DNA from 4 places in the Bacillus sp. ISL-35 genome. Region 2 is predicted to be linked to each of the others. Evidence: predicted binding sites of a transcription regulator. Region 2 holds the regulator's gene; each other region holds the start of a gene.
What was found. The regulator LexA, encoded in region 2, represses DNA repair genes until DNA is damaged. The targets are predictions, from matches to a motif close to CGAACATATGTTCG.
Positions count from the first base shown of each region.

Region 1 (8,202 bases), on a different contig from region 2:
CAAAGACTCAAGAAAGAAGGTCTCGTCACTTTCAACGATACCTTGTAAAAAAGTGGTGAGTTGTGGATAAAAATGGTATGTTTATTACTTTACTGGAATATTATTAAATTTACATAATGGGGTATTATTTAACGGGTTCAAATGTGCTTTAATTAGCTAAAGAAAAATGATGATAGTTTAAAGGACGGTTGAGTTCTAAAATGAAATACGCACCTGAAGAGATACAGCTAATCAAAGACCAGCTTGGCAGCCAATCTTTATCTACCATTGCCAGAAGACTTAATCGAAGTATGACAGCCCTTGAAGTAAAGATCACCCGATTGGGCCTATCCCACACCAAATCATACACAGGAATGCTGACCGCCGGAGAACTGGCAAACATCCTCAAGATTGACCGAAATACCGTCATGCAATGGATCCTTAATCACGAGTTGGATTCCCATCAGCGGATTACCCGAAATAAGAAGAAATTCACCTTCATCAACATCGATGAATTTTGGACATGGGCGGAAAGCAACCGCCATAAAATTGATTTTTCCAAACTTGAACCTGATACACTTCCTCCTGAACCGGAGTGGGTGGCAGAGGAGCGCAAAATAGACAAGCAAGTCACGAATTATAAATCCTGGACCAAGAAAGAAGAAAAGCTCCTGATGGAATTTTACTGCTGCGGCAAGTCACTCGGAGAAATCTCGGAAAAGCTCGGGAGGACGCGAGAATCAATCCGCAAGAAAATCAAACGGATTATTCATTCTTGAACTCACAATTTCTGGTAAATAAAGAATCATCTTGTAATACTTGTAAATTAATAGTATATTTTTCCTATAATAATATTGTTTAATTTTTACAGGTATGGTGGTTCTTGTCCCCAGGAGGAGTCAGTATGGATATTTATGTTGCCAGGCAGCCTATTTTTGATCTGAATGAAAAAACTGTAGCTTATGAATTGCTATATAGAAGCAGCACGGTCAATAATTATCAGCACACTGATGGGGACCAGGCTACAACGGATGTCATTGTAAATAGTTTCTTGAATATCGGTGTTAAAGAGTTATCGAATGGCAAACCTTGCTTTATTAATTTTACTGAAAAACTATTAAAACTTGGTGTGCCTTCTTATTTTAATCCATTATCAATCGTTGTGGAAATTCTTGAGACCGTTGAGCTGAATGAAGAGATTTTAAATATTTGCCAAGAGTTGAAGTCTCATGGATACACAATCGCACTTGATGATTTTTTTGTTTCCCAGTGGAATGAATTGACTGTCCAGTTATTGGACTATATTGATATCATCAAGATTGATTTCCGGTCGACAAGCCGAACGGACAGGCAGGAAATGGTTCGGTTTTTAAAGGGCAGGGACATCCAGTTTCTTGCTGAAAAAGTTGAAACAATCGAAGAATACTTGGAAGCGAAAGAAGATGGCTTCGTCTATTTCCAGGGTTTTTACTTCAGCAAGCCGGTTATTTTAAATAGCTATGATATTCCGTCATACTACCATTCCTATTTTCAAATCTTAAAAGAAGTCGAGAATCCTGAACCTGACCTTGAAAAAATCAAGAATGTCATTGAAAAGGATATCTCGCTTTCCTATAAACTATTAAGGTTGATCAATAATCCGGTATTCCGGCCAAGAAACCAGGTCTCCTCTATAAAGCAGGCGATCATTCTATTGGGTCTAAATGAAATCAAAAAATGGATTTATGTATTGGCAATAAGAGGAGCAGACAAAGGAGCCGGCAATTCCAAGGAACGGGAAATCATCGAATTGTCCCTTAAGCGGGGAAAGCTTGGGGAACTGATTGGCAGGAAGGTAGGAAGAGAAGTGCTTGCCTCCAAATACTTCCTGCTTGGAATGTTTTCCCTGATGGATTCTTTGCTGCACCACCCAATGGAGGACTTGCTGGATGACTTGCCGCTGAGCAATGAATTGAAGGATGCCTTATCCGGTGAAAAGAATGACGAATACGCTATGCTTGAGTTTTTAAAAGATATTGAGCAAGCCTTCCATGAAAATCTTGAGCTTGCTTTTAACCCGACCACGATGACAAAGGAAGAGCTTTTCAGGCTGTATGGCGAAGCAAGTGACTGGGCCGCCAAGGTTTTGACTGAAGTGAATCCATAATCTTTAAAGCATGCAGCTGCATGCTTTTTTCTTTTGTAAAGTAAATTCTTGTAACCTGCCGCCAAAAAAGCTATATTTTTTACATAGATAAAGTCATTTTGAAAAAGTTCGAAATTCTCTCTGAATGAGGTGTTTTTCCATTGGTGCTGAAATATTTATCCGCACTGCTCCTGCCTGGTTTCATGGTCGTGTTTTTTACCCGGGTTGCCTATAACCATGTCCTTGCGCTTGTATTGACGGTCGCGTTGATCGCGGCTTCTGTTTATAAAGGGTATACGGATTCCTTCCTGCTGATTGTCGTCGATGCGTTCTCTTTGACGTTCGGCTTCTTTCTGGCCAATCAGATGAGGAGACGGAATAAGAAATAGCTGAAAAAAGTGAAATCAAGCCTGTCGAATTCTATTCGGCAGGTTTTTCCTATTGCAGCAAGTCAAAACGAAGTTCAATCAAACATTTGATTAACAATCATTCGACATGGCTCAACAGCTCTTATGAAAGAAGAATAACAATTCGAATGTTTGTTCGCTTTTTGTTGGTTTGTTTTACCTGCTTTGTGGTAGAATGAGGATATGACTTTTTTGACAACCATGTAAGGCTTATATATAGGAAGGTTCTTATTTCGTTACGAAATAGAGCCGACAGAAATTTAATTACAGGAGGCTTTTCTGTGAAGGACCAATTTGAATTAGTCTCGAAATATTCCCCGCAGGGAGACCAGCCTGCGGCAATAACTGAGCTGGTGAAAGGCATTCGCGATAACAAGAAGCATCAGACGCTTCTTGGTGCGACAGGAACAGGGAAGACGTTCACGATTTCAAATGTCATCAAGGAAGTGAACAAGCCCACGCTTGTCATTGCCCACAACAAGACATTGGCAGGGCAGCTCTACAGTGAGTTCAAGGAATTTTTCCCGAACAATGCTGTTGAGTATTTTGTCAGTTACTATGATTACTACCAGCCAGAAGCATATGTGCCTCAAACAGATACATTCATTGAAAAAGATGCGAGCATCAATGATGAGATCGACAAGCTGCGACACTCGGCTACATCGTCGTTATTCGAGCGCAAGGATGTCATAATCATTGCCAGTGTATCCTGCATCTATGGTCTCGGTAATCCAGATGAATACCGTGACATGGTCGTGTCTTTGAGGACCGGCATGGAGATAGAAAGGAACAAACTGCTCCACAAGCTGGTCGATGTCCAGTATGAACGGAATGACATTGACTTCAAGCGCGGGACGTTCCGTGTCCGCGGGGATGTCGTCGAGATCTTCCCGGCATCGCGTGATGAGCATTGCATGAGGATCGAGTTTTTCGGTGATGAGATTGACCGGATCCGCGAGGTCGATGCGCTCACTGGCGAGATCATCGGTGAACGTGACCATGTCGCGATCTTCCCGGCATCCCACTTCGTAACCCGCGAAGAAAAGATGAAGATTGCCATTGAGAATATCGAAAAAGAATTGGAGGAGCGCCTAGAAGTGCTTCGTGCCGAGGAGAAATTGCTTGAGGCCCAAAGGCTTGAACAGCGTACAAGGTATGACCTTGAAATGATGCGCGAAATGGGCTTCTGTTCCGGCATCGAAAACTACTCGCGCCACCTGACTTTAAGGCCTGCGGGTGCGACTCCATATACATTGCTTGATTACTTCCCAGATGACTTTTTGATTGTTGTCGATGAGTCGCATGTTACATTGCCGCAAATACGGGGAATGTTTAATGGTGACCAGGCACGTAAGCAGGTGCTGGTAGACCATGGCTTCCGCCTGCCGTCAGCGATGGACAACCGTCCGCTGACTTTTGCCGAATTTGAGACACATGTCAAACAAGCTGTGTTTGTATCGGCAACTCCAGGTCCGTACGAACTGGAGCATACGCCGGAAATGGTTCAGCAAATCATCCGTCCGACTGGATTGCTTGATCCGACGATCGATGTTAGGCCGATTGAAGGCCAGATCGATGACCTGATTGGTGAAATCCAGGAGCGGACGAAGCGGAACGAGCGTGTACTGGTAACAACTTTGACGAAGAAAATGTCCGAAGATCTCACCGATTACCTGAAGGAAATCGGCATCAAGGTCCAGTATCTCCACTCAGAGGTCAAGACGCTTGAGCGGATTGAAATCATCCGCGAGCTGCGGCTTGGTAAATATGATGTCCTGATCGGAATCAACCTTTTGAGAGAAGGATTGGATATCCCTGAGGTTTCGCTGGTGACGATTCTCGATGCCGATAAGGAAGGCTTCCTCCGTTCAGAAAGATCTCTCATCCAGACGATTGGACGTGCGGCGAGGAATTCGAACGGGCATGTCATCATGTATGCTGACAAAATGACCGATTCGATGACAAAGGCGATCAGTGAAACGAAGCGCCGCCGTGAAATCCAGGAAGCATATAACAAAAAGCATGGCATCACACCGCAGACGATCCAGAAGAGTATCCGCGACGTAATTCGTGCGACGATTGCTGCCGAGGATCAGGAAGCATACAGTCCGGCAGAAGGTCTGAAGAAGCTGACAAAGAAAGATCGCGAACAAGTGATTTTAAATATGGAAAAGGAAATGAAGGAAGCAGCGAAGGCTCTCAACTTCGAACGGGCGGCCGAGCTGCGTGACCTCATTCTTGAGTTAAAAGCGGAAGGATGACGATAATATGGCTATGGATAAACTGATTGTCAAAGGCGCCAGGGCCCACAATTTGAAAAATATAGATGTCACCATTCCGAGAGACAAGCTTGTTGTGCTGACAGGACTTTCCGGTTCAGGGAAGTCCTCGCTGGCGTTCGATACGATTTACGCTGAAGGGCAGCGCCGTTATGTGGAATCATTGTCTGCATACGCACGCCAGTTCCTCGGCCAGATGGACAAGCCGGATGTCGATTCGATCGAAGGATTGTCCCCGGCGATTTCCATCGACCAGAAAACAACAAGCCGGAACCCGCGTTCAACTGTGGGAACGGTGACTGAGATTTATGATTACTTACGACTGTTATTTGCAAGGGTGGGAAGACCAACCTGCCCGGTGCATAATATCGAGATTACCTCACAGACGATTGAACAGATGGTCGACCGCGTGCTGGAATATCCGGAGAGAACAAAGCTGCAAATCATGGCACCGCTCGTATCCGGCCGTAAGGGCACCCATGCCAAAGTCCTCGAGGATGTCAAAAAGCAGGGCTATGTCCGTGTCCGTGTTGACGGGGAGATGCTCGACCTGGGTGATGAAATCGAGCTTGAAAAGAACAAGAAGCATTCGATTGAAGTCGTCATCGACCGGATTGTCATCAAGGAAGGGATTGCTGCACGTTTGGCGGATTCCCTTGAATCGGCGCTCAAGCTTGGTGAAGGGAATGTGCTGATTGACGTAATGGGTGAGGAGGAATTGATGTTCAGCGAGAACCATGCCTGCCCGATTTGCGGTTTTTCAATCGGCGAGCTTGAGCCTCGCATGTTCTCATTCAACAGCCCATTCGGTGCCTGCCCGGAATGTGACGGGCTCGGCGCAAAGCTGGAGGTTGATGTCGACCTGGTCATTCCCAATAAGGAGCTTTCATTAAAGCAGCATGCGATCGCCCCATGGGAGCCAACCAGCTCGCAATACTATCCGCAGTTGCTTGAGGCTGTCTGCAATCATTATGGAATCGATATGGATATGCCGGTAAAGGATCTGCCTGACAATCAGCTGGAAAAAATCCTGTATGGTTCGGAAAAGGACCGGATTTATTTCCGTTACGAAAATGACTGGGGACAGGTCCGCGAGAACTATATTGTATTTGAGGGCGTGTTGAAAAATGTTGAACGCCGCTATAAAGAAACCAGCTCTGACTTTATCCGCGAGCAGATGGAGAAGTATATGGGCGAGCATGCTTGCCCGACATGCAAGGGCTACAGGCTGAAGCGTGAAACCCTGGCAGTACTAGTTGATGGCCGCCATATCGGTGAAGTGACAGCATTGTCGGTTGAGGAAGCACACCAATTTTTCGAGGGCCTTGAACTTTCTGAAAAAGAAATGAAGATTGCGAACATGATTTTCCGTGAAATCACGGAGCGACTTGGCTTCCTGATAAATGTGGGTCTGGATTATCTGACGTTGAGCCGAGCTGCCGGGACGTTATCCGGCGGGGAAGCCCAGCGAATCCGGCTGGCAACCCAGATTGGTTCGCGTCTCACCGGAGTTCTATACATTCTGGATGAGCCGTCCATCGGTTTGCATCAGCGCGACAATGACAGGCTGATTGATACCCTGAAAAACATGCGTGACATCGGCAACACCTTGATTGTTGTCGAGCATGATGAAGATACGATGCTTGCAGCTGACCACCTGATCGATATCGGCCCTGGCGCAGGTGTCCATGGTGGGGAAATCATCTCCCAGGGTACGCCCGCTGAGGTAATGGATGATCCGAATTCGCTGACGGGCCAGTATCTATCTGGTAAAAAGTTCATTCCGCTGCCAATCGAGCGCCGCAAACCAGACGGCCGCTATATCGAAATCAAAGGTGCAAAGGAAAACAACCTGAAAAATGTCAATGTGAAGTTCCCGCTCGGAACCTTCATGGCCGTCACTGGTGTATCCGGTTCCGGTAAAAGTACGCTGATCAACGAAATCCTTCATAAGTCACTGGCGATGAAGCTTCACAGAGCAAAAAGCAAGCCAGGCGAGTTCAAGGAAATGAAAGGTGTCGATCACCTCGACAAGGTCATCGATATTGACCAGTCACCAATCGGCCGTACGCCAAGATCAAACCCGGCAACCTACACCGGCGTGTTCGATGATATCCGTGATGTGTTTGCATCGACGAATGAAGCGAAAGTGCGCGGCTATAAAAAAGGCCGCTTCAGCTTCAATGTCAAAGGCGGACGCTGTGAAGCCTGCCGCGGGGACGGCATCATCAAAATCGAGATGCACTTCCTGCCTGACGTTTACGTCCCATGTGAAGTCTGCCATGGCAAGCGTTACAACCGTGAGACTTTGGAAGTGAAGTACAAAGGAAAGAATATTTCCGATATCCTTGATATGACGGTAGAAGCAGGGGTCGAATTCTTCGCCAACATCCCGAAAATCGCCCGCAAGTTGCAGACGATTTACGATGTCGGCCTTGGCTATATCAAACTCGGCCAGCCGGCGACAACCCTTTCCGGCGGGGAAGCGCAGCGCGTCAAGCTGGCATCCGAACTTCACCGGCGCTCAACGGGACGTTCACTTTACATCCTCGATGAGCCGACAACCGGTTTGCATGTGGATGATATCTCCCGTCTGCTTGTGGTCCTCCAGCGTCTTGTTGAAAATGGTGACACCGTGCTGGTCATCGAGCATAATCTCGATGTCATCAAGGCTGCCGACTATATCGTCGACCTCGGACCGGAAGGCGGAGACCGCGGCGGCACCATCGTCGCTACCGGCACTCCGGAAAAAATCGCCGAAGTGGAAGAATCCTATACCGGCCGTTACCTTAAGCCAATATTGGAACGAGACAGACTGCGGATGAAAGAACAGATTCAGGAAAAAGAAAAAAGCACGAGCAATGCTTAATCTATATGAAAAAATCTCTTCCTTTTCAGGAAGAGATTTTTTGCGTGAAGAATTAAATTGCACTATTTCAATTGAATGGGGATCATTTCGGTATCGAGCGCTTTAAAATCATAGTTTTGCTTTTTCAAGTACTCCAGCAATTCAGGAAGTTGGGCAAGGGTTTCTTCTCTTTCATGCAGGAGGATGACGAGCGGCTCATCCTTCTTTGCCTTTTCAGCAACCTGGGCAATTGTGTTGTCAACCAGCCGTTTATCGCGGTAATACCAGTCTTTGCTGTCGACATTCCAATCCCACAGCTGGTATCCTTTGTCACTGACCGCTTTTTTATAAGGATCCTTCATATAAGGGGCGCTTCCATATGGTGTGCGAATCAGCGTCGAATCAATCCCAGTGATTTCTTTGATCGTATTCAGTGTCTGGTCCATTTCAGCGACGACGGTTTGCGGAGACTGATAGATTTTCGTTTTGTCATGGGTGACTCCATGCGCTCCGAGACTGTGGCCGGCTTCTGCCATCTTTTTTACAGCGTCTGGAAAGTTCCTG
Region 1 is NZ_JAGGQK010000004.1:384,479-392,680, forward strand. It holds partial or broken gene J7E38_RS07820 (IS1595 family transposase) at 1-48, opposite strand, end outside; gene J7E38_RS07825 (helix-turn-helix domain-containing protein) at 201-758, shown strand; gene J7E38_RS07830 (EAL and HDOD domain-containing protein) at 884-2,125, shown strand; gene J7E38_RS07835 (CsbA family protein) at 2,266-2,493, shown strand; gene uvrB (excinuclease ABC subunit UvrB) at 2,793-4,772, shown strand; gene uvrA (excinuclease ABC subunit UvrA) at 4,780-7,659, shown strand; gene J7E38_RS07850 (polysaccharide deacetylase family protein) at 7,722-8,202, opposite strand, start outside.
Region 1: the regulator LexA is predicted to act here: its motif matches at 2,637-2,650, upstream of uvrB (excinuclease ABC subunit UvrB).

Region 2 (8,202 bases):
GGTGGGTCATTGGCAAAAGGAAACTATGATAACTATTCAGATATAGATCTACATATCATTGTTGAGGATGCCAGTCTGGTAGATTTTATTCGATATAAAAGGCAGCGCGCTTTGAATTGGGGAAATGTATTATTTTTTGAAGACAGTCACCCGGATTCACCAGTTGTGGTCGCACACTTTGATTCCTTTGTTAAAGCTGATACTTGGTATAAAACGGCAGGTCAAATACAACCTTCTATCTGGTTAAAAGGCTTGGAGGTTTTATATGACCCGAAAGATATTCTAAAAGATGTTTTCGAGGAATCTTCCAAGATTGCATTTGTGATAGATGCAGAAGCTGTAGATTTTTGGAAAGGTAAGATACTGGCTTTTTACCATGAAACATACCGGGCTGCAATGCGGAAAGAGTGGTACTATGCATTGGCAAATCTGGACAGGGTCAGATGGTTGATTGCTGACGGCTGGTATATGGAAGCCGGAAACCATCTGGATTCTGCATATGGTGTTTGGTCTAAAGTTGAAGGTGAAAGAAGTTTGTTGAACGACCAGCAATTATCGTTGCTGGCCAAATGGAATTGTAAAAGAGAAACGGAAGAAATTTTAGCTGCATTATCGATAATGTATCCAGAAGTAATGAGATTGTATACAGTTCTACATAAAAAGGCAGGACTGGAAGCGGATGAAGAACGTTTCAGGGAAATCATTGAAATGGTGTTATGATTGTTCCTTCACTGATTGATCATCCAATGATAAGCGCTAAAAATCAGGGATAATAATCTAACTCTGCAGTATCTTTGAATAATACGATTGAGGGGATTAAATGAAAAAGCTTGCTATTATAACAATGATGATTCTAATTGTTGTTTTGACTGGCTGCAGTTCGAATTTTCAACCGGAATTAACCAGGGTCGATGTGCAAAAACTAACAAAGGATGGCATGAAAGACGGTGAGGAGAGAATAATTGCCTCAAAAAATGAGCTGCAAACAATTGAGCAATCATTCGATAAAATCAAATGGTCCCCAAAGACGAAGCCTGAAATGGCAAGGAAAGAAGATGTATTGGCGATTTTCTTCATCCAGGAAGAGAAAAATATGCCTGAGAGCTTGGATGAATACCGAATCTGGTTTGAGGGAGAGTCTGCAACCATAATCAGCAACAAGGAAAATGAAGGGTATGGAAGATTAACCGATAAAACTGAAGTTCGTGACCTAAGATCAGCCTTGCTGCTAGGTGAATAATTAGTGCCATACAAAAGAAAAAGTGCCAATACGGGCACTTTTTTCAGCTTACTGCACTAAATGCCGGAGGATATTCTATTTTTCCTTCTAAACCATTCAATGAGCCCTGCTCAAGCTCAATTGCCATGAACACTTCGTCTGGTACTGGAAAGGGAGCTTGGATACCGAAGTTTTTCGAGGGCTGAAACCCGAATTTGGGGTAAAAATTCTTATGGCCGAGTACGAATACATGTTGATATCCTAAAGACTTGCATTTTTTCAGGCCTTCCGTGACGAGTGCTGAACCGATTCCGCTATTTTGATATTCTGGATTCACGGCCATGGGAGCGAGACCGATGGTTGGAATCATTCCTTGATTTGTAACAAGACTGATGATGCTAAAAAGAATGTGCCCGATGATTTTTCCATTCTCGTCAACAGCTACCAGGCTTAAGTCAGGAATGAAATGTTCAGAATCCCTGATCAGGTCAACCAAACGGGCTTCATTTTCACCCTTTTCAAAAGCCACTTGATTTAGAACCCTGATACCATGGATATCGTGCATTTCTTCCGGGCGAATAATATAATCAACGCTATTCATATTTCTTATACTCCCTCCATACCATATTTGAAGTTTTGGATTTGGAATCAGAAAATCCCCTGTAATAACGCTTTTCACTTTCACCTGATATTGAGTCGATATCATTTAGAAACATAACTAGAAACTCTCTGTCTTTGTTGATTTCCTCTTCTGTTTGAGTGTAGTCCCTGCCATTTTTAACACTGATCGCTAAGTCTGTATAACGGTCTGCTAGTTGATCCCACATTGTCCCTAACATTGAGATCTTTCCATTCATCATATGGTACTGTCTGCTCAGATTAGACAGTTCACCTAGATGACTGGCAAACGTGAATTCGCCATCTTCTTCATTCAGGATCTTTATCCATATAGTCGGATCGGCATCGTTTTCCAGCAGAAAGATAGAATCCCGTACAGTACGCTGGAATTCAAGTCCTGCTTCCTTTTCCATGTCGGAAATTTTGTTATATTGATAGATATTGAGTAAAATCAATGCTGCGAGAACGAATATAATAAGGTATTTAGACTTTTTCGCCTTCATAAATTTACTCCTTTGGTTAAAGTCTGAATTAATAATAGCAGAAAATTCCAAAAGAGTAATCAGAATTTTTACCAGAATGAATTCTTTCACTTCCAGCACTTTTTTCTGTTATGATTAAAGCTGGCTTTTGGCCAGAATCAATTTTCAAGGAGAACCTGAATGACAAAAAATCTTCCATTTACCATCACTAAAAATGATACATTCTTTGATTTATTAGGAGATTACATTGGTGATGTTTTTTATGATATTTTGCCTGAAAAGGGCTATGAATTGCGCGATGAACAGATATATATGGCTTTCCAGGTGGAACAGGCCTTTAAGAACAAAGGGATTGTGTTTGCGGAAGCAGGTGTGGGGACAGGAAAAACCTTCGTTTACCTGATCTACGCAATCCTCTACGCTCGTTATATGGGGAAGCCTGCGATTGTATCCTGTTCAGATGAAACGCTGATCGAACAGCTTGTCAAAGAGGGCGGAGATATTGAGAAACTAGAGCAGGCATTGGGACTCAAAGTGGACGTCCGGCTGGCGAAAGCAAGGGAGCAATATGTATGTGTCAAGAAGCTTGATGAGCTTTCCAACACTTCTGACGACATTGAAATCCTTGATGTCCATGACCAGCTGCCTGATTTTATTTTTGATGAAGGCATTTCCATGAATTCGTTCAGCCGCTATGGTGATCGAAAGGAATATCCTTGGGTCACCAATGAAAAATGGTCCCAGATGGCGTGGGATCCGCTCCAGCAATGCTCAACATGCAGCTGGCGCCATCGCTGCGGACAAACATTGAATCGTGATTACTATCGACATGCCGGAGACTTGATTATTTGCTCGCATGATTTTTACATGGAGCATGTCTGGACGAAAGAATCTCGCAAAAGAGAGGGCCAGATGCCATTGCTGCCAGAAGCAAGCACCGTCATTTTTGATGAAGGCCATTTGCTTGAATTCGCAGCGCAAAAAGGCTTGACATACAGATTTAATTCGCAAACGCTGACGACTGTGTTAACAGGTTATATGCATCAGGATGTCAGGGAGGAATCTCTCTATTTAATCGAGGATATTATAGAACTGCATGATTCATGGTTCGACCTGCTGGTTGAAAACTCAACTGCTGTTGAGGGTTCGAATCGAAAAGAAGTTGCGAAGCATCCTGCCATCAGGAAGACAGCTGAAACTTTGGAAAAGAAGGTCAGCGAATTAATGGACCAGCTTGTTTTTGACGCAGAAATGTTCTTGATTGATGAATACCATTTAAAAATCATGGAAGAGTACCTCGAGTTTTTTGCGTATGGTCTAGCGATCTTCCTGAAGAACGACGAAGGGATTTTCTGGCTTGAAGAGAATGAAGTTCAGTCTTCACTCGTCATCATGCCCCGTTTGGTAGAGGACATTTTGAAAAAAGAAGTTTTTGCACAGAATATCCCGTTCGTTTTTTCATCAGCTACTTTATCACAGGCAGGGGACTTCAACTATATAGCTAAGAGTCTCGGAATCGAAAAATATTCTTCCTTCACGGTGGCATCACCGTTTGATTATCAAGAACAAATGGAAATTAAAGTGCATGTTCAGGATGCTGAAAATCAAAAATGGGAGAAGATAGGTGAGGACTTGAGCACTGCAAATGGAAGCTCCCTGGTTTTGTTTTCTTCCATGCAGGAAATGGAAAGGTTCAGAAAATGGTCCGAACAACAGGAATGGGATTTTGCCATTTTATTTGAAGGCGACCGGGAGATCAGTGAAACCGTAAAAGACTTCCAGAATGTCAAAAGCACTGTACTCTGCTCATACAGTTTATGGGAAGGTCTTGATGTTCCAGGTGAATCATTGACCCAGGTCATTATCGCTTCATTGCCATTCCCGCCTCATGACCCGGTATTCCAGGCAAAACGCAAGCATGCGGCCAACCCTGAAGCAGAAGTAGACGTTCCATACATGCTGCTTCGATTAAGACAGGGAATCGGCCGGTTGATCAGGAGCAGCCAGGACCAGGGTATCGTCCATTTATGGCTTACTGGTAAGCAAAAAGCAGAATTTATGGAAGAAATAACTGGGGTGCTTCCTGTTAGAGACATTCATTAAGATAGAAAAAAATCCCGAAAGCTACAAGCCTTTCGGGATTTTTTTGCGGTAATTAGTCTCTGCAGCCGCACTTTCTATTATCGCGGTCACGATCATTCTCATCCTGAGCACCAGCAACCAGATCATTGATGATGCAGCGACGGACAGCACGGCAAAGGTCATCGAAATCAATTGTCGCCCTTACCTGGTTGTTGTTGCGGTTAGGGTAAAAAACTCCTGCTACATCGTTGTTATTTCGATTGGATCCCATTCGAAATTCAACTCCTTTCCATCAAAAAAATACTTACACGATATCTTATTCGGAAAGGGACAAGTTGTCAGGGTTTGTACCTATTTTTGAAAACGAATGTGCTCTTCTCATAGAACCTTTAAAGAATGAAAGTTTAATAGAACGAAAAAAAGCAAGCGGAGGCCGCTTGCTTTTTAGTGCATATGACGATAGACGCCAATGACTTTCCCAAGAATCGATACATTCCGAAGGATAATCGGTTCCATTGACGAATTTTCAGGCTGAAGCCTGAAATAGTCCTTCTCCTTGAAGAAGCGTTTAACAGTTGCTTCGTCATCCTCTGTCATGGCTACGACAATGTCTCCATTATTGGCAGTCTTTTGCTGCTTGACGATTACATAATCTCCATCAAGGATACCAGCCTCTATCATACTGTCACCCATGATTTCCAGCATGAAAACCTGCTCATCATGAGGAACAAGCCGATCTGGAAGCGGGAAGTATTCTTCTACATTCTCAATTGCGGTGATCGGCATACCGGCTGTTACTTTACCGACAACAGGCACGTTGACAACATTATATTTAGGGATACGGGTTTCCTCTTCAATTTCCAGTATTTCAATTGCACGCGGTTTTGTTGGGTCGCGTCTGATCAGTCCTTTGCTTTCAAGCCTTGCAAGGTGGCCGTGTACCGTAGAACTTGATGCCAGTCCAACTGCTTCACCAATTTCACGTACGGATGGCGGATATCCTTTTTTCTTGACTTCACCTTTTATGAATTCAAATATATCTTGTTGCCGCTTTGATAACTTTGTCATATTCACGCACCTCGTATATTTTCTTGTCCTAATTATACCATGTCTATTTAATAGATACAAACATAAGTTCGAATTTTGAGTTGACACAAAACAAATGTTCGTATTATAATAAAAATTAAATAGGCGAACATATATTCGTTAGGGAGTGTCGATTATGAAAAAACTATGGGAAAACTATTCTTACGCTTTAATTCTTCTTGCTGTCAGCCTGATTTTTTCACTCGTGGCAAAAGCACAATTAAATAACGATGATGCATACATAACTGTTACTATAGAAGAAGGGCAATCACTGTGGGAGGTTGCTGAGACATACGCCAGTGAACATCATTTGTCGAAAAATGAATTCGTGAGCTGGGTAGAAAAAGAAAATGCGATCGTAGGAGAAAAGGTTTTTCCAGGAGATGAACTTGTCATCCCGGTAAAAGCGGAATATGTAGAACCTACCCAAATTGCCGGAGCAGAAAGATAATTTGTACATAGAATAAGGTGACAGCATGAAAGCGATTATTTATTGCCGGGTAAGTACCACGAAGGAAACACAGGAAACATCGCTTGCCAGGCAGGAGGAAGAATTGCTCCGCCTTGCAGAAGACTATGGATTTGAAGTGATGAGCATCATCAAGGAACAAGCCAGCGGGTATGACCTTGAAAGGGACGGGATACTGGAACTGCTGGAGTTGATCAAGGACAAGTCAGTCAGTGCCGTTTTGATTCAGGATGAGACCAGACTTGGCAGGGGGAATGCCAAGGTTGCGATTCTCCATTGCATCCTCAAGGAGAACGTTAAGTTATACAGCATCTCGCACAGCGGGGAACTCCAACTTTCTGAATCGGATTCCATGGTCCTCCAGATTGTCAGTATGGTAGAAGAATATCAGAGGAAGATCCATAACATAAAGATTAAACGCGGAATGAAACGTGCGGTAGAACATGGATACAAGCCTCAGCGCAATCTGAAAAACCAGGGCGAGCATTCCGGCAGGGAACGTAAAGACATGCCGATTGCGGAGATTGTCAGGCTGCGGAATAATGGCCTTACTTTTGCTGAAATTGCCGCTACCCTAAAAGGATTTGGCTACAATGTATCCAAGGCAACAGTGAATCGACGATATCTTGAGTATATAGAAACAGATGAGGAATAAGGCTCCTTTCTTGTAAAACCCAAAAAAATTTAGTAAGATGTCATTTGACGTAATTTTTTACAAAGGAGCTTTACAATGCTATCAAGTGATAAAATTGCTAGAATCAACGAACTGGCAAGGAAAGCAAAAACATCGAAGCTGAATGAAGAGGAAGCAAAGGAACAGACAAAGCTTCGCGCCGAGTATCTCCAGTCATTCCGTTCTTCTATGCTCAACACACTAAAGGGAGTTACCATTGTCGATCCTGAGGGAAATGATGTGACACCTGAAAAATTAAAAGAAGAAAAAATGAAGAATAAACTTCATTAATATATTTAATTTGGAATACATGAGAGAATGTATTCCATTTTTATTTTACCAGCAAGACAGATAAAACAACTGAAATAGAATGTTTTATACGACTTCTAAAGTGGAAAATCAGCACTGAGGCCAATTAAAACTCATAGCTTCGAAGTTGTATTCCGTCTTCATCTAAACTGTTCGCTTACATAAGTACAGCGAGTATGTGTCAAAATAAATAACAATACGGCCTTTTCTGTCTCCTTCAGGCATAATTTGTTGTATAATAATTTCTCTCGCTATAATATTAAGGATGTAGCCAGTACCTATAGAAAGGATGTATTTCATGTTTAAAGAAATTGATATGCTATCAATTGATTCCATTCGTACTTTATCAATTGATGCGATTGAAAAAGCAAATTCAGGCCACCCGGGCATGCCGATGGGGGCAGCACCGATGGCTTACACATTATGGACTCGTTATATGAACATCAACCCTAAGAATCCAGAATGGTTCAACCGCGACCGTTTTGTCTTGTCTGCCGGCCATGGTTCTATGCTGCTGTATAGCTTGTTGCACCTTGCAGGTTATGATTTATCAATGGAAGATATTAAGCAATTCCGTCAGTGGGGAAGCAAGACACCAGGACATCCTGAGTTTGGACACACTGCCGGTGTGGACGCAACAACTGGACCGCTTGGCCAGGGAATTGCCATGGCAGTTGGTATGGCAATGGCTGAACAGCATCTAGCTGCTGTCTATAACAAGGATAACTATAATATCGTTGATCACTATACATATAGCATTTGCGGTGATGGCGATTTAATGGAAGGCGTTTCTGCTGAAGCAGCATCCCTTGCGGCTCACCTGAAATTGGGCAAGATGATTGTCCTTTACGATTCAAATGATATATCACTCGACGGCGACCTTAATAAGTCGTTCTCTGAAAGCATTGAAGGCCGTTTCAAGGCGTACGGATGGCAATATATCCGCGTTGAAGATGGAAACAACCTGGAAGAAATCGCAAGAGCGATCGAGGAAGCAAAAACAGATTCAGATCGTCCGACAATGATTGAAGTTAAGACAATCATCGGATATGGATCACCGAACCTCTCTGGTAAATCAGATGTTCACGGAGCTCCGCTTGGCGCTGATGAATTGAAGCTGACTAAGGAAGCTTACAAGTGGACATTTGAAGAAGACTTCCATGTACCAAGTGAAGTTTATGATCACTTCAAACAGCAAATCGCTGATAAAGGTGAACAAACAGAACAAGCATGGAATGAACAATTGTCTCAATATAAGAGTGAG
Region 2 is NZ_JAGGQK010000009.1:38,178-46,379, forward strand. It holds gene J7E38_RS13995 (nucleotidyltransferase domain-containing protein) at 1-720, shown strand, start outside; gene J7E38_RS14000 (hypothetical protein) at 821-1,240, shown strand; gene J7E38_RS14005 (GNAT family N-acetyltransferase) at 1,284-1,820, opposite strand; gene J7E38_RS14010 (hypothetical protein) at 1,813-2,340, opposite strand; gene J7E38_RS14015 (ATP-dependent DNA helicase) at 2,500-4,422, shown strand; gene J7E38_RS14020 (hypothetical protein) at 4,475-4,672, opposite strand; gene lexA (transcriptional repressor LexA) at 4,846-5,469, opposite strand; gene yneA (cell division suppressor protein YneA) at 5,624-5,938, shown strand; gene J7E38_RS14035 (YneB family resolvase-like protein) at 5,964-6,611, shown strand; gene J7E38_RS14040 (DUF896 domain-containing protein) at 6,687-6,920, shown strand; gene tkt (transketolase) at 7,237-8,202, shown strand, end outside.

Region 3 (8,202 bases), on a different contig from region 2:
CTTGTTCGGTCTCTACTTTGTCTCGAGATTGATGAATTGGGCAATTGATCGATGGGGCAAGGAATTCAAACTGGAGCATCCTGGTGACTTGAGGTCACTGCCATTGTTCCTGATGTTCCTATCAATGATCATGTTTGCCGCAAGCCCTGTCTCCAACCTTGTGTCACGCTACCAGGAAACTCGTGCAGACCGTTATGCGATTGAAATGACGGAAAACACCGATGCGGCGATTTCTGCTTTCCAGGAACTGACGAAGGCCGGACTCAGTCAGGTTGATCCGCCTTGGCTGGTAAAAATCTTCCGCTACGGCCATCCAACCATGCTGGAGAGAATTTCGAGACTTGAGGAGTATGAAATCCAGAAGAGGAATGAACTGGAAGATGAATAGTGGGACCCTCTAGCCGAGGGTTTCTTTTTTTCGTTTAAAAGGAGTAAAGGCATTTTTATTTCAAGATAATAAAAAACCCCCGATATAGGGGATTTCACTCATTTATGTTCCAAATTGTTTGTTCAGATCCTTCAACTCTTCCGTCAAAGTCAAAAACAGGATTTTGTCACGGTCATCTATCGCTTTGTCGATTCTGGTCATCAATTTTTCTCTTTTGGTATTCAGCTGAATTTCTGAGATTAACATGTCAACATACAGGTCCAGAACAAATGATTCCTTGGCTTTGATGCGTTTCATCACACTGGCCTTCATCGTTTCAGAATACGATTTCTCTTTCATTGACCTCACCTCTTAGACCTTTTTTATATTATATGGAGGATTGAAAAGATAATCAACTAAATTTTTATAATTTTTAGAAAATTTTTATCAGGATATTATTTGTGGCTAAAAACGGAACTTTATTTGTTTTTAAAGAAAATTTTAGCAATTATGTTAAAATAGGGTGTAAGGTATTTTTAGGAGGTGAAGGAATGACAGGGAACTCAAGGAATTTAGTAGATGAATATGAAATAAACCCTTTTACGATGATTATTCTACCTGAAGAATACGGCAGCAGGATTTACTCGAGGGTCATTGAGCTGGAGGAGGAGTATGTTTCCCCTTTCAGGCCGATAGATATTATCAAAAAAAGCTGCAGATATTTTGGAAGCAGTTATGAAGGCAGGAAAGAAGGAACAAAACAGCTTACCGGGATCACCCATAAAACCCCGATCATTATCGACCCTATAAGCTCCATCTATTTCATGCCGACAAGCTCACCAACAAAGCCGGACTGCATTTGGGTATCGCATGAGCATGTGTTGTTCCATAAGAAAGTGGATGCCCAAAGTACACAAGTTACCTTCAGGAACAAGAAGACCATGATTCTGCCGGTATCCCATCATTCATTCGAAAATCAGCTGCTTCGGACATCCATGCTGCGCACTAAATTCATGCAGCGGATGAAAGAAACTGAACGGAAAGCACTGTACCTTCTGCATGGACCTAAATTCAATGACTCGCAAGGCTATCCACATGTTAATCTGGTCAGCGAGGTATATAAAGACTAAAAAAGCTAAAGGGAATCCGGTTGTTCAGCCGGATTCTTTTTCAATTGTTCCCAAATTCGGGTCAAATCGTTTGAAAAGGTAGTGGATCATCAATTCCTGAACTTTGTTGCGGATGCGGGGATTGAAGTAATTATGGTGTTCTTCGTATCCTTTGTAAATGAAGAGAAACATGGTGAAGGCATCATCCCGTTTTACTTCCTCAACCTTCAGCTGATTCTTTTTAAGGTAGGCTTTCACTTGTGCGAGCTCTTTCTGTACGGCTTTCATTGTTTCTTCGATTAGCTCCAAATAAGGCTTCTTTAATTTAAATGGACTATTTTCAACGACAGAAAGATCCCGATTGAGCACGACCAGCACCATCGGCAAATAGATGGCCTGTTCCATCATATCGCGGTCTTTTTCAGGAATCCTTGTCATTTTGCTCTGCCCCTTCGATATATAATAAGAACATCTGTTCGTAATTATCGTAATGGATTTTGAACAGGATTTCAAGAGGATAAAAAATTTTTCTTGTAGTAACATCTTTTCCAAAATGACAATAAACTTACAGAGTTGCTGATTCAGCAGCTAAAAAGTTTCGTTCTGAAGCAGGAAATATATTTCTGTTAACGAAATAATAATGTAGTAGCATCAATTTTACATTGGAAGGATGACTAGCAGGATGGAAAAAAGATTGATCAAGGCAGAAGATTTATTTGAGTTGAAATCCGTTACAGACCCCCAGTTTTCACCGGATGGTAAAAAGTGTGTGTTTGTGCAGACTGAGATGTTGGAGAAGAAGAATGATTATGCCTCCAATCTATACATAACTGATATAGAAAATGGCGGGGAGCCGAAACAATGGACCTATGGGGAAAACCGCAGTCAATCACCACGTTGGTCACCGGACGGGACGAAGCTCGCATTCGTGTCGAACCGCAGCGGGAAGAATCAAATTTTTGTCCTGGATGCAGCTGGCGGAGAGGCAAAGCAGGTGACCGATTTCAAGAATGGTGCCAGTGGCCCAGTGTGGTCTCCAGACGGTAAAAAAATTGCTTGTTCCGTCTCTTTAAAACCAGACGAGGATTTGTTGGAGAAAGCAGACGAGAAGAAGGATGACAAGAAGCTCGAGCCGTTCGTGGCTGAGGAAATGAAATATAAATCAGATGCTGCAGGCTTCTGGGATGGCAAGTACAGACAGATTGTGATCGTGAATGTTGAAGATGGAGCGGCAGAGCTGGCTGTAAAAGGAGAGGCAGATTACCATCTGCAGTGTTGGTCTCCTGATGGCAAAAGCTTTGTTATATCGGCAGATGAGTCTCCGCAACGGGATTTTTCATTCAAAAGTGACCTATTTCTGATGGACATCAAGTCAGGAGATAAAACAAAGATTACGAATGGCAAAGGATACTTTGGCAATGCAGTTTTTTCTCCAGATGGAAAATACATTGGCTATACAGGGCATGAAAGGGAATTTGAGAATGCAACATTAAGCCAGTTATATATTCGGGACATGGAGACTGGCAATGTGCAATGCATCACGGAAAACATGGATATTCTTGTCGGTGACGCTGTTGCGGCGGATTTCCAACAGGGAGCCCACAGCCCGGGATTGATCTGGGGTGAAGACAGTGAAAGCCTTTATTTCCTGGCGACCGACCAGGGCAACACTGTCTTATATTTTGCTAACCTGAATGGAGAAGTGTATCCTGCTCTGCTTGATCAGCAGCATGTATATGGTTATACACTGGACCGGAAAAATCAGAGAATTGTTGCCGCAATCAGCAACCCGGTGATTCCAGGGGAACTGTTCCAATTGGAAGTAACCACTGGTGAAAAGAAGCAGCTGACCTCAATGAACGAAAAATTCCTGGATTCTATTACTTTATCTCAGCCAGAACAGATTTCGTTCCAGGCCAGTGATGGTACGCCGCTCCACGGATGGATCATGAAGCCGGCTGGGTATGAAGAGGGTAAAAAATATCCGCTGATCCTTGAAGTTCACGGCGGCCCGCACGCGATGTATGGAAACTCTTATTTTAACGAGTTCCAGGTCCTTGCGGCAGAAGGATATGGAGTTCTTTATATCAATCCTCGCGGCAGCCACGGCTATGGGCAGCAGTTCGTCAATGCCGTGCGTGGGGATTACGGCGGAGGAGATTACCAGGACGTCATGGATGCCGTCGATTATGCGCTGGAAAACTACGAATTCATTGACAGTGATCGATTGGGAGTGACCGGCGGCAGCTATGGCGGATTCATGACCAACTGGATCGTCGGCCATACAGACAGATTCAAGGCAGCCGTCACCCAGCGCTCGATTTCAAACTGGATCAGCTTCTATGGTGTAAGTGATATCGGCTACTATTTTACCGAGTGGCAGATTCAATCGGACCTCAGTAATCTGGAGACACTGTGGAAGCATTCACCGCTCGCCTATGTGGATAAAGTCAATACACCGCTATTGATTCTTCACAGCGAAAAGGACTACCGCTGCCCGATTGAACAAGCAGAACAGCTTTTCATCGCCTTGAAAAGGCAGGGAAAGGAAACGAAGTTCATCCGCTTCCCTGAATCAAACCACGAGCTATCAAGAAGCGGAAAGCCGAATCTGCGATTAAGTCGCCTGCAGTCCATCGTCGACTGGTTTAATGAATATCTTTAAATAAGGTGCAAGTAGACTAACTAAGTTTACGTTAACTAAGAAAAGAGAGGGAATAAGTCGTATTGACTTATTTTCTCTTTTTTTTGGAAACTATTAGATTATTTGACTAGATAAGTAATATTTAGTAATTTACTAATATTGGAATTTAAAGGAGCGAAGTATCGCAAAACACTGACTAACTTGCATTGTCATTTGGATTGGATAATCTCCAAGTGGAAATATGAAAGAAGATGATTTTCGGATGCATTTTTCAAAAACAAAGGGGGTGGTTTGATTGGAAATAGTAAACCTAGATAAAAATTTTAAAAAATATGTAATGCATATACCATCTGAAAATGAAATATCGAATTTCATGGTGCTAGTTCTTTTTGATAAAAGGCTTATATGGAGTAGTGGCATCTGTTGGTTCTATAGTTATCATGCAAAAATTAGCATATGGGATGTTAGGTATAAGATCTCCGTTATTTTTTATTCTTTCGTTTTTAGGATATGGTATAGTCTTATATTTCTTTTTTAGAGATCAGATTAAAAAGGTTTATGCAGAAAAAAGTAAGAAAAACAAGAAGAAGCGAGGGTCCAAGGTAGTATCAGGTACTGTTTCAACATTTTCATTTCTAGGTTACTTATTGGCGACAATGAGCTTACGTTTTGTTTCTGATAACACTGTAGCTATTGTTTTAATCAGTGGTTATATTATGATTTCATACATTATGATGTACCACATGTTCGAATTACATCGGTATTATTTAATTAGGAGGTTGAAGAAAAATATACAATAAAGTGAGATATAAAATAAATGATAAAGAATCATCTTCACCGTTAGTGTTCTGCTCAAAAAAATTTTAAACCCGCGGCAAACCCATGCCGCGGATTTTTTTTGAAAATTTCACCAGAAAAGTTTAAGGTTATAGTGAAAGAAGGAAAATACTATAAATGACGTTTTTCAATAACTATAATCGGAAGGAACTTTCATATGAGATCTGATAGACACCAGCATAAGAAAAAAAGAAAAAGAATCAGGTGGTCCAGCGTTTTTTTGCTGTTGTTCCTCCTGGCGGGGGCCATGTTGCTCTACTCCTATATGCAGTACCGCTCTGGAGTGAATGATTCGGAAGAGGCTGCGAATCAAAATAAGCAGGAATACCATTTTAATGGCGAGCGTGACCGGAACGGACTGACAAATATTCTGTTGATCGGCAGTGATGCCAGAGGAAAGGAAGCTTCGCGTTCGGATACAATCATGATTGCCAGTTATAATCCGGATACAGAATCTTATAAATTGACCTCGATTATGAGGGACACATATGTGGAAATTCCAGGGCATGGGATGAATAAAATCAATGCGGCCTTTGCGCTTGGCGGGCCGGAATTATTGAGACAGACAATCAAGGACAATTTTGATGTCAGCCTCCAATATTATTCGATCGTTGATTTCGAAGGATTTGTCCGCCTGATTGATGAAGCATTTCCTGAAGGTGTTGAAGTCAATGTGGAAAAGGAAATGTCAAAGGGAATAGGGGTAACCTTGGAGCCTGGTGTGCAAAGGCTGGATGGAAAACATCTGCTTGGATATGTCCGCTTCCGACAGGATGCAGTCGGGGACTTTGGCCGAGTCGAACGTCAGCAAAGTGTCATAAAAGAGGTCGGCAAGGAGTTTGCCAGCATCCAGACGTTGCCAAAGCTGCCTAAACTCGTAGGAGTAGTCACTCCTTTCGTCAATACCAATATGGATACCGGTGATATCTTGTTCATGGGAAAAGGCCTGATTTCAAAAGACAACAGGAATATTGAAACAATGAGAATCCCGGTTGAAGGGTCATTTGAGGATCAGAGGGTGAGCGGTGCCGGAGCCGTGCTGGCGATTGATTTAGAAGCCAACAGACAGGCCCTGGAGGAATTTTTAGCTAAATAACTGTGGGTTTCTGATTAGAGGTGTACAATCGTCTCTATGAGGTAAATAGAAAATAAGGATTAAGATGCATGCCGACCAGAAGGTTGTTTGGACAAGGAGATTTCAATGGACGTTGAATGGATGAAAGAGTGGTTTACAATTGAAAAAGTTATGGAGCTGCTCAGCGAGTACCGTTCCTTTGGGCCGATTCCGGGGATTTTGCTGCCGATGCTTGAAGCATTTTTGCCATTCCTGCCGTTGTTTTTATTTGTCATGGCGAATGCGAATGCATTTGGACTGTGGTTTGGGTTTCTTTTTTCCTGGACTGGTGCGGTACTCGGGGCGTTGCTCGTATTTTGGATTTTTCGCCGATATGGCCAGGGAAGACTTCTCAGGTTTTTACAGCGGCACCAAAAAGTCCAGAAAGGGATGGATTGGATTGAACGCCATGGTTTCGGACCGATTTTCCTGATGCTGTGTTTTCCTTTTACTCCTTCTGCCCTCGTCAATATTGTCGCCGGGCTTTCAAGAATCAGCATGCCCCAGTATATGCTTGCTGTCATCACGGGAAAAATGGTGATGATTTTTACCATCAGCTTCGTTGGCTATGATATTCGCGCTTTAATCACCAATCCGGCACGGACTGCCCTCGTTCTGGTGGTAATTGCCATCCTTTGGTATATCGGCAAAAGAATCGAAGTAAAAATGAATATGAGTGTTCCGAAAAAACGATGAATGAAAACAGGATCAGGTTGACAGGTGGTGGATGCAGAGGATGAGAGAAGCAATGAAAAGAGAAGGTACAGAGTGGATCAAGGCTTTTTCGCTTGGAATCATCTTATTTGTCTTCATAAGAATCTTCTTTTTTTCCAATTACGTGGTTGAAGGGGAGTCGATGCTCCCGACCTTGGAGGATGGAAACAAAGTCGTTGTCAACAAGTTGGGATATGAGACGGAGGATCTTGACCGGTTTGATGTGATCGTCTTCCATGCGAATGAAGACGAAGACTTTGTGAAGCGGGTGATCGGGCTGCCGGGAGACCGGATTGAGTATCGAAAGGACCGGTTATTCATCAATGGAAAGAAAGTGGATGAACCATTTCTGAAGCAGTATCGTGACCAATCACCAGGAGGTTATTTGACCGGTGATTTTACCCTAGAGGATTTGACCGGAGTTGAAACGGTGCCGGAAGGGAAATTATTTGTACTTGGTGATAATCGGCTCGGCAGCTGGGACAGCAGACAATTTGGATTCATTTCGGAAAAGCAGGTGGTGGGCAAGGTAAATCTTCGCTACTGGCCGCTTGAAGAAATGGATATAAAGTTTTGAGATTTGCTTCTATGGGAAAAGACTCGTCAAATTTCGAGTCTTTTTTTATTTTCCGTATGCTAGACTAGCATCATTATAATAAAAACAGGGCGGAGATTATATGCAGGGAACATTGCCATTGATCAAAACAAAGCTGATTGTCCCCAGTTTGCAGGAACAATGGATCAGGCGAGCGGATTTTTCGAAAAAAATGAAAGCGATTACCGAAAAGCGGCTGACCATCATCCAGGCAGGGGCGGGTTATGGGAAGAGTACTGCTCTCGCGATGCATGTCAGGGACCAAAACGAGCAATGCTGCTGGTATACAATCACTTCTTCCGATGACGATATTCTCCCGTTTTTATCCTATTTGACAGCCTCGATCCAAACCTTGTTCCCGGACTTTGGCCTTGAATTAACAGCCTATATGAAAAAGATGGACCGCTATATAAGGGAAGAGGAATTAAGCATGCTCTCTTCGCTTTTCATCAACGAAACCTTGCAAATACCTGCTCCAATTATCGTCATCCTGGATGACTTCCACGCAATAGAACATTCCTACCATATCAATGTCTGGATGGAAAAGCTGCTTGAGCATATGCCAGACCATCTTCATCTCGTCATTTCGACGAGGACGAAACCGGGATGGAAGGTTCTTGCCAAAATGAAGGCAAGGAATGAGCTGAATGAGATTTCGAAAAGCGATTTGATTTTTGGCAAGGAGGAAATCGAATTACTTCTTTCGGATTATTATCAAATGACAATCAGTGATGAACAAATTGACCAGTTGTACAAAATTACTGAAGGCTGGGTCATTGCGGTCGGGATGATAGCCCAGCAGCTGCCTCATCTTCATAGTCT
Region 3 is NZ_JAGGQK010000002.1:110,311-118,512, forward strand. It holds gene J7E38_RS03800 (M48 family metallopeptidase) at 1-388, shown strand, start outside; gene J7E38_RS03805 (IDEAL domain-containing protein) at 491-727, opposite strand; gene J7E38_RS03810 (competence protein ComK) at 919-1,497, shown strand; gene J7E38_RS03815 (YhjD family protein) at 1,522-1,914, opposite strand; gene J7E38_RS03820 (S9 family peptidase) at 2,159-4,141, shown strand; gene J7E38_RS03825 (LCP family protein) at 5,115-6,053, shown strand; gene J7E38_RS03830 (TVP38/TMEM64 family protein) at 6,159-6,767, shown strand; gene lepB (signal peptidase I) at 6,808-7,362, shown strand; gene J7E38_RS03840 (winged helix-turn-helix domain-containing protein) at 7,463-8,202, shown strand, end outside.
Region 3: the regulator LexA is predicted to act here: its motif matches at 1,942-1,955, upstream of J7E38_RS03815 (YhjD family protein).

Region 4 (8,202 bases), on a different contig from region 2:
CTCTCAGGTATACACCCTGGTCGTCCTCCGCTTTATCGACACGGTCGATCCGGCCCATCAGCTCCATCTTCGTGCCATTTTTTAGTGAGAAGCCGAGCGGAGGCAGTTTCCCCTGCCGGCCGAAGCCAAGTTCCAGACCGACTGGCGAGAATCCGCTGACTTTTGCATGCTCACTCAACACGAGAGATGCGCGGCTGATGATGTTCTGGAGTTTTTGCCTGATATAATGATGCCTGTTCGAGCTCAGCAAGATTTCATTCTGCAGTTTTGGAGCAAGCTTTTGCACAGCATCCCTTGCCAATTCTTCAGCCTGTGCCCTTGTAAGCTGTGCCCAGCTAAGGTTCTGCTCCATCACCGTCTCAGCGATTTCCTTCAGTGCCGCGTGGAAAAGATCGCCGATATCCGGAGCCTCAAGCCGGAATATCTGGCGGTCGCGAAGCTTCAAGCCATGCTGGACATAATGTGAGAATGGACAGCTGTTGAATAGTTCCATCCTGGACACACTAGCCTGGATTTCTTCGCCATACAATTCCTTCGTGACAGATTCCGGCAGCTGTTTCGTCCTGTTTTCATAAAACAGGCTGGAAAGAACTTTCCGGGCTGTATCTGCCCAGCGATGATTTTTCATATAATAATCGTACACATCCCACCAGAAATCATAGACAGGATAATTCCGCTTCTTCAGCTGAAGCTGAGATGTCAGATAGGACAGTGCAATGTTTTCACCAGCAGCATATTCAAGCTGCTCTGCTTCCGGCAATTCCGAAGGATCTGGCAGGAAGAAATGCGTCTGATGTCCTGGAAACAAATCTGAAATCCGCTTGATGAAGGAAGAAGGCATCAAGGCTTTCCCCTCTTCATTGGCAATCGGATAGCTGATATAAAGCTGTTCCGAAGGCGTCACAAAAGCCTTATAAGCCGTAAAACTCTCATCCAGCAGCTTTGTACGGCTGCTCGGAGCAAGTTTCAGGCCTTTCGATTGCAAAAGCTCGCGGTCGTCATCCGCAAATATTCCTTCCTCGGTCATCTTGGCAGGAAGAATTCCTTCGTTCACGCCAATGACAAAAGCAACCTTCACATCAGCAAGCCTTGTTTTTTCGATGTCGGCAATCAGTACCTGGTCAATCGCCGGAGGAATCAGCGAAAACCTGAGTGACTCAAAACCAGTATCGAGGACCGAAACGAATTGCTTCGGTGCTACCTTGCTGTCACCCAGCATTTCGACGAACTGGTCAAGGAGATTGATCACGGCATTCCAGGCTTGTTCATGCTCCCTTGCCTCGATCAGCCTTCCTTCCTGCTCGGCATATATTCTCCATGCTTCGAGTTTCGCCGGAATATCCAGCTCCTCCAGGAAAAGATAGACCGCTTCAGAAAGCTTTCTTCCTGTGTCCGCTCGTTTCAGGCGGCGTGCCATTCGCAGAAGCGGAGCAGCAATTAACTGCTTCAGGTCATTCAGTTCCTGTTCGGTCTTCTTCTCAGCATCCGTCTGGGCCACACTGTCATACTCGAGCCCGCGGATTCTCCGGTATTTCCAGCGGTCTTTTTTTGTCCATTTATCTCCCTGGATCCCATATGCAAGCACATAATTCTCCAGGACATCCATCTGTTCGCGCATCCTGTTCAGGTCAGCACCCTCTGGGAACAGCAGGTCTGTCTTTACAGCCCGGAAAATCGGCTCATACCGCCAGTTCCCCAGGACCGTCTCCAGGCTTGAACGGACAAGCTCAATCAATGGATGGTGGAGCATATTCCGTTTCTGGTCGATAAAGAATGGAAGTCCGTAGTCTTCAAAAATGGTTTCCAGAACTTCTCGGTATTCGCTTCCCCTCATTAAGACAGCAATATCGCGATAGTGGTATCCATCATTCCGTACCAGACCAATGATCTTTCTGGCAACCCCTTCAAGCTCGGCACGTCTGTTGGCTGCCTGTGCGATATGGATCGACGTCTCGCCTGAATACGGAACAGCCGGCCTTGAATCGAATTCCCTTTCAAGATGCATCAGGGATTCATCCTGCCAGCGCCGCTGTTCAGACAGCACGACATTATCTTCAAGCACATAGCCTTTTGACCGGATCATTTCGTAAAGTGTTTGGCAGGTCTCACCTGTCTGCCTGAATAAATGAAGTTCGTCAGGCTGTTCATGCTTGAAATCCCTGTCAACCGGCAGAGCAATCGTCACTCTTTTAGAGGAGGCAATCAGCTGGTCAATGATCATCAGTTCAAGCGGTGTGAAGCTGTAAAAACCGTCAATATATACTTCCGCATTTTTCAGATAGTCAGAAGCCGGGATTTTCTCGGCAAGCAGCTTGAAATAATCCTCGGAATCTATATATTTACCAAACAATTCATCCTCGAATTCGCGATATACGAGCTCCAGGTCATGGATCTTATCTTGTAATGCCTTGTTTCCTCCGGAGCCTTCAGCCATTTTCCCGGCAAGTTCATCCGGATTGATGGCATAGCGTTTGAACTCGATCAGCATTTGTTCCATCTGCTGGATAAAACCATTTTTCTCCGCAGCTTTCTGGAAGATTTTTAGGTCCTCTTTTTTGTCTTCAATGATTTTGCGGATCATCATACTGACCCCGACGCTGTCCAAATGCTGGCGTGTGAATCCTCCCGTTTCCTGAAGCACTCTCCATGCCAGGCGCGGAAAGCTGAATACCTGCGCCCTGATCATTCCCCCAAGGTCTGGGTCTGTGGATAATCTGTATTCTGACAGGAAAGACATTTGTTCCGGAACAAGATAGACAACCGGATCCCCCTGAGGTTCGGAAACAAGCCTGTCCTTCATTTCCTTCATGATCAGCTCGGTTTTCCCGCTCCCCGAGCGCCCCAGTACTAAACGTACAGACATCTGACTTCCCCTTTCTTCTAGTAAAATAACAATCTTCCAGGCTTAACTTCATTGTTTTCACGACGTGCGCGGTACCTGCTTCTTATTCGTAAGGCCGCAGGCACTTTCGTTTATCCGAGTACGATGTTCAAAAAAGCAAATCTGCCACCTGCTAAAATCGAAAAAGGCGCTTCTCTCCCATGCGCCTTTTGTCTGCCAAACAATTGTTCTGTATGTATATCATTATACCTTTTTTACTGGCTGATTTGGAAGCAAAGAGCCCGTTAATTTTTCCCACTTCCCAGGTGCAAATGAACAACCTTCATCGGACTGGGCAGCTGCATATATTGTAGGTGGCAGGTGATAAAAATGAAATCGTTAAGCTTTTTTCAAAAGGCTTCCATCCTACTGATGCTGTGCGCCATCATGGTCGCCAGCAATATTTATACACTGATCCCCGTTTATTCGGTGCTATCGAATAGTCTTGGAATACCTGAATCGCATGTTGTCCTCGCGGGCGGGCTGTTCACCTTTCTTTATGCCTGTGGCCTGCTCTCGTTCGGTCCGGTATCGGATTATACTGGCCGAAGGAGAATCCTGGTGTTCGGTTTGCTGGCCTCGGCTATTGCCACATGTGCTGTCGGCTTTTCTGCCGGCTCCATCAGTCTGTGGATCACTCGCTCTCTGCAGGGATTGACTCTGGCTACTTTTGCTTCCGTTGCCTTTGCCTATTCATACGATCTGTTCACCACCCGGCAGAGAACCATCCTTGTGGTCCTGATCAACACTGGCTTTTTGATTGCCGGCATCTTCGGCCAGGTCGCCAGCGCCTTTCTGGCTGAAAGTTTCTCCTGGAATGCCGTCTTCTATTTCTTTGCTGCCGTTTATTTAATTCTGTTTACTTTCGCGTTTTTCCTGCTGAAAGAATCGCCGTTACAGCCTGTCGAACGAAAACCGCTGGGGACGATTTTTTTTCAATTATTAAAAGAGCCGGTGCTGATGAAGTGTTATACCATCACCTTTTCGCTCCTGTTTGCGATCATCGCCTTCTATGATGCGATTGGCCGTTTCTTTTCCGGACCAGCATCTGATCTTTTGCTGATCCGCCTCGTAGGATTGATCGGTGCTATCCTTTCACTTTTCACCGGAACATTGATGGACAGGTGGGGCGCGCTAAAGACGCTGATGTTCGGGCTGGCAATTGGCTCCACAAGCGCGTTCACCCTGCTATTCCTGCACACAACCAGTTCCCTGATCATTCTTTCCATCTTTTTTGTTTCATCCATCTCACTAGTCATCCCTACGGTCATTACACTGATTGGATTCTACGGCAGCAGTCAACGGGCAAAGGCACTGTCGCTTTATTCGTTCATCCTCCTGACCGGTGCAAGCCTTGCTCCCCCAATCGCAGCTCTTTTACCGTTTCACGGAGTCATGCTGTTACTATCGCTCTTGTTCCTTTTCAATATTATTTTATGTGTTTTTGTAAAAGAAAAAGCATTCCAGTCAGCGAATGCCGGCTGAAATGCTTTTGATTGGTGATCTGATCGCAGAAAGTGTGGTTTATTCCGGTAGATTCCTTTGCTGTTAACTCGGAAAGTCTTTCTTTCAAATAAAATAAAATGCCTTTTTCAGCTGACTGGCTTCTGATTTTTACTGGCCATTTCCTTTAACTGCTTTTTGTCGATTTTTCCGACATGCGTTTTAGGCATCTGGGTGATAAAGTGGATCTGTTTCGGTACTTTATAGCCAGCCAGCTTTTTTCGGCAATATTCCTTTACTTCATCTCCGCTTAACACTGCTTCTTTTTCAAGGACAATGAATGCCGTCACTGCTTCACCCCATTTTTCATCGTGAACACCGACCACCGCTGCTTCCCGGATGGAAGGATGTGAACTCAGCCAGTGCTCGATTTCAAGGGGATAGACATTTTCTCCGCCTGTGATGATCATTTCCTTTTTCCTGCCGACGATATAGAAATAGCCTTCTTCATCCTGTCTGGCAAGGTCGCCGGTGTGAAGCCACCCGTCCTTCCAGGCATTTTCGGTCGCGCTGTCATTTTTCCAATAATACGAGAAGGCATGCTTGCCCCGGATCGCCAGTTCGCCGATCTCTCCTGCTGGCGCTTCGGTGCCGTCGTCTCTGATGACCTTGATCGAGGTGAATAACATCGGTTTGCCGACCGAACCTCTTTTCACATCCGCATCTGAAGGATTGATGAAAAAATTATTCGGACCAGCCTCCGTCAGGCCGTATCCCTCTTTGAAGGCCAGGCCTTTCTGTTTATAAGCTTCATAGATATCCAGCGGGCACGGAGCCCCTCCGGATAAAAATAATTTCATATCCGTGAATTCCGCATGCTGGAACTCTTCTGACTTTACCAGCATGTGGTGCATCGTCGGCACAAACAAGACGATCGTGCACTTATGCCTGTTCAAATGTCCCACCGCTTTTTCAGGAGTAAAATCATCCGCCAGCACGACCGTCCCACCTGCCATCAGGATCGGGATCGACAATGCATTCAGACCGCCTGTATGAAACAAAGGCAAGTAGGTAATCGTCTTGTCCTCTTCAGTCAGATTCCAGCTCGCGATGGTCGAAATGCTGTTCCAGATGATCGCTCGATGTGACAGAACAGCACCTTTTGGCTTTCCGGTCGTCCCCCCGGTATAAATCATCGCCAGCGGGTCTTCCTCATTCAGATCGACAGGCTGGATTTGCTTCTGACCAGTAATCAAATCCTGATAGTGTGAACCATCGATCTGGATGCACTCGCCGGCTTGATCCCAGACCATCGTCACTTCTTTTGTGAATTTTGAATGGAACGCCAGCAGCGCGGGCTCACTGTCTTGTATGATAAAGGCCAATTCATCCACAGATAGCCTCCAGTTCAACGGCACAAATATAGCTCCAATCTTCCCACAGGCGAACAATAAATCGAAATAACTTACTCCATTCGGCGCAAGCAATGCAATCCTGTATCCTTTTTTGACACCCTTTTCCTGCAGCCATACCGCGATCGCCTTGGCTCGTTCATTGACTTCTCCGAACGACCATTCCTGACCTGTACCGGCATCAGCAATCGCAGCAGCGTCCGGTGTCAATCTCGCTCTTGATTCAAGCCAATCGAGCTCCCACCTCACCGCAATCTCTCCCTCTCTCGACGTGATGGGTTTATTTTAAAGATTGGGAGTTACAGGATAGTTACATTCAATGCAAAAAAACACCACAGCCTGGATGGCCATGGTGTTCGGTTCGTCTATTTAATTAACTCTTCTTCTGATAAGATGCCCATATTTCTCACATGATTCTTTGCCTCGGCATCGCCAAGTCTGTACACCATTGCGTAAATCTCCTTCAAGGCCATGTCATATTCCGCATGTTCCCGATCCGGATCCTGGAAAGGGTGCAGATGGGAGTTCCCGTAAGTCGCCCAGTCCGCTTTATAGTTCGCTTCCAGATACTCACGCATGTCCTTGATTTCCTCTCCTGTCGCGATCAACGTGAAGAAATGGCCCTCCTGATCTGCTGGAGTATCCAGCACCTCGCCGCTTTCTATATTAAAGTAATACTTCTGTTTTTGCTCTTCCATGTACAGCACCTCAATCTTTTTTTATACCATTTACCACTTTTGGAGGGAAGTTAACCATTAATTATAGGTGGGGTGCATGTAAAAGCCACTATAACAAATTTCCTAAGATAATTTTGGCTCATTTTAGAGGGCTATGGATGTTTTCATAGCAGTTGGTTTGATTTTAATACTAATTGGATTGATTTAAATGCCGGTTGGGTGACGTTCTGCCGGTTGGAGAAGTTTTTTAACTGATTTTTTTCGGCTGATTTGAATTTATTCCCGGCTAGCTTGATTTTATCTCCAGTTGGCTTAATTTTATCTCCGGTTGGAAGAGATTTATCTCCAGTTGGCTTAATTTTATCTCCGGTTAGTTTAGATTTATATCCGGTGGCTCAAAATCAATCCAGGTCTGTAAATCATACTCCCCTGTTGGCTGCATTTTCATGGTTAAAAAAGATTTAATCCCCGTTACAGGCGTTTTATTCCTCGTTGAAAAAGGTTTATTCCTCGTTGGATTAGTTTTAATCCCCGTTAGAACAGATTTAATCCCCGTTGCCCCTAACCCCAAAATAAAAAAGCGCAGCAAGTGCGCTTTTTCAAGCATTACATCATGATTCCGCCATCTACATGGAGGGTGGTGCCATTCACATATTTCGATTCATCTGAGGCCAGGAAGAGGTAGGCATTTGCGATATCTTCTGGCAAGCCCAGTCTGCCGAGCGGCACGAGCATTTTCATTTGCTCGATCACTTTATCCGGTACTTTGGCTGTCATGCCGGTCTCTATGAATCCTGGAGCGACGGCATTGACATTGATTCCTTTGCGGCCGAGCTCTTTTGCCCAGGTTTTCGTCATTCCGACGACACCTGCTTTTGTTGCTGCGTAGTTGGTCTGGCCGACATTGCCGTATATGCCGGAAACGGAAGATGTATTGATGATTCTTCCTGATCCCTGCTGGACCATCGCCGGGACAACGGCCTGGGCGCAATGGAAAACACCTGTCAGGTTGACATCAACAACCTTCTGGAAATCCTCGGCAGCAAGCTTGTGCAGCATTCCGTCCCTTGTGATCCCTGCATTATTTACAAGAATATCAATCTTGCCAAAATGACTGAGAACTTCCTTTACCATGTCATCCACGCTATCCTTATCAGCGACGTTCACCTGGAAAAAGGCTGCATCATAGCCTTCTGCTTTAAGCTCGGCTGCGCGCTGTGATCCTGTTTCCTCATCAAAATCTGCCATTGCCACCCGTGCGCCTTCACGGGCAAAAGTTTTCGCTGCGGCAAGGCCAATTCCATTTGCCGCTCCGGTAATGATCGCTACTTTATCCTGCAATCTCATAAAAACACCTTCCTATTCTGCTAAAAATCCCTCGATATGCTTTAACAGCTGGTCCAGATCATCCACAAGTGGAGAGTGGCCGCAATTTTTCAACTCTGCAAATCTTGCACGACCTGCAAAGTCCTCGACAATTTCGTCAGCCATCTTGCTTGTGACAACGAGGTCGCGGTCGCCGCGGAGGACAAGGACCGGAATCTGGATATCCTTCACCTGATCTGTTCCCATCCCCAGACCGTTATCGACACCACTGATATTGAAACTGTTGAGAGAATGATAGACCTCAGCCAGATTTCGCTGTGTCAGCATATCATCGACATACTCTTCATAATGTGCCGCTTCCGGCTGACGCTCGGTATAAATCAACATATTCCACATTGCCTTTAAAAATCCTCTATTCTGCTCGTCGTAGGCTGTCTGGACAGCAATCGTTTTTCCAGTATCC
Region 4 is NZ_JAGGQK010000002.1:128,409-136,610, reverse strand. It holds gene addB (helicase-exonuclease AddAB subunit AddB) at 1-2,863, opposite strand, end outside; gene J7E38_RS03915 (MFS transporter) at 3,212-4,366, shown strand; gene J7E38_RS03910 (class I adenylate-forming enzyme family protein) at 4,474-5,985, opposite strand; gene J7E38_RS03905 (hypothetical protein) at 6,102-6,434, opposite strand; gene J7E38_RS03900 (hypothetical protein) at 6,784-7,020, opposite strand; gene fabG (3-oxoacyl-ACP reductase FabG) at 7,020-7,760, opposite strand; gene phaZ (intracellular short-chain-length polyhydroxyalkanoate depolymerase) at 7,773-8,202, opposite strand, start outside.
Region 4: the regulator LexA is predicted to act here: its motif matches at 3,060-3,073, upstream of addB (helicase-exonuclease AddAB subunit AddB).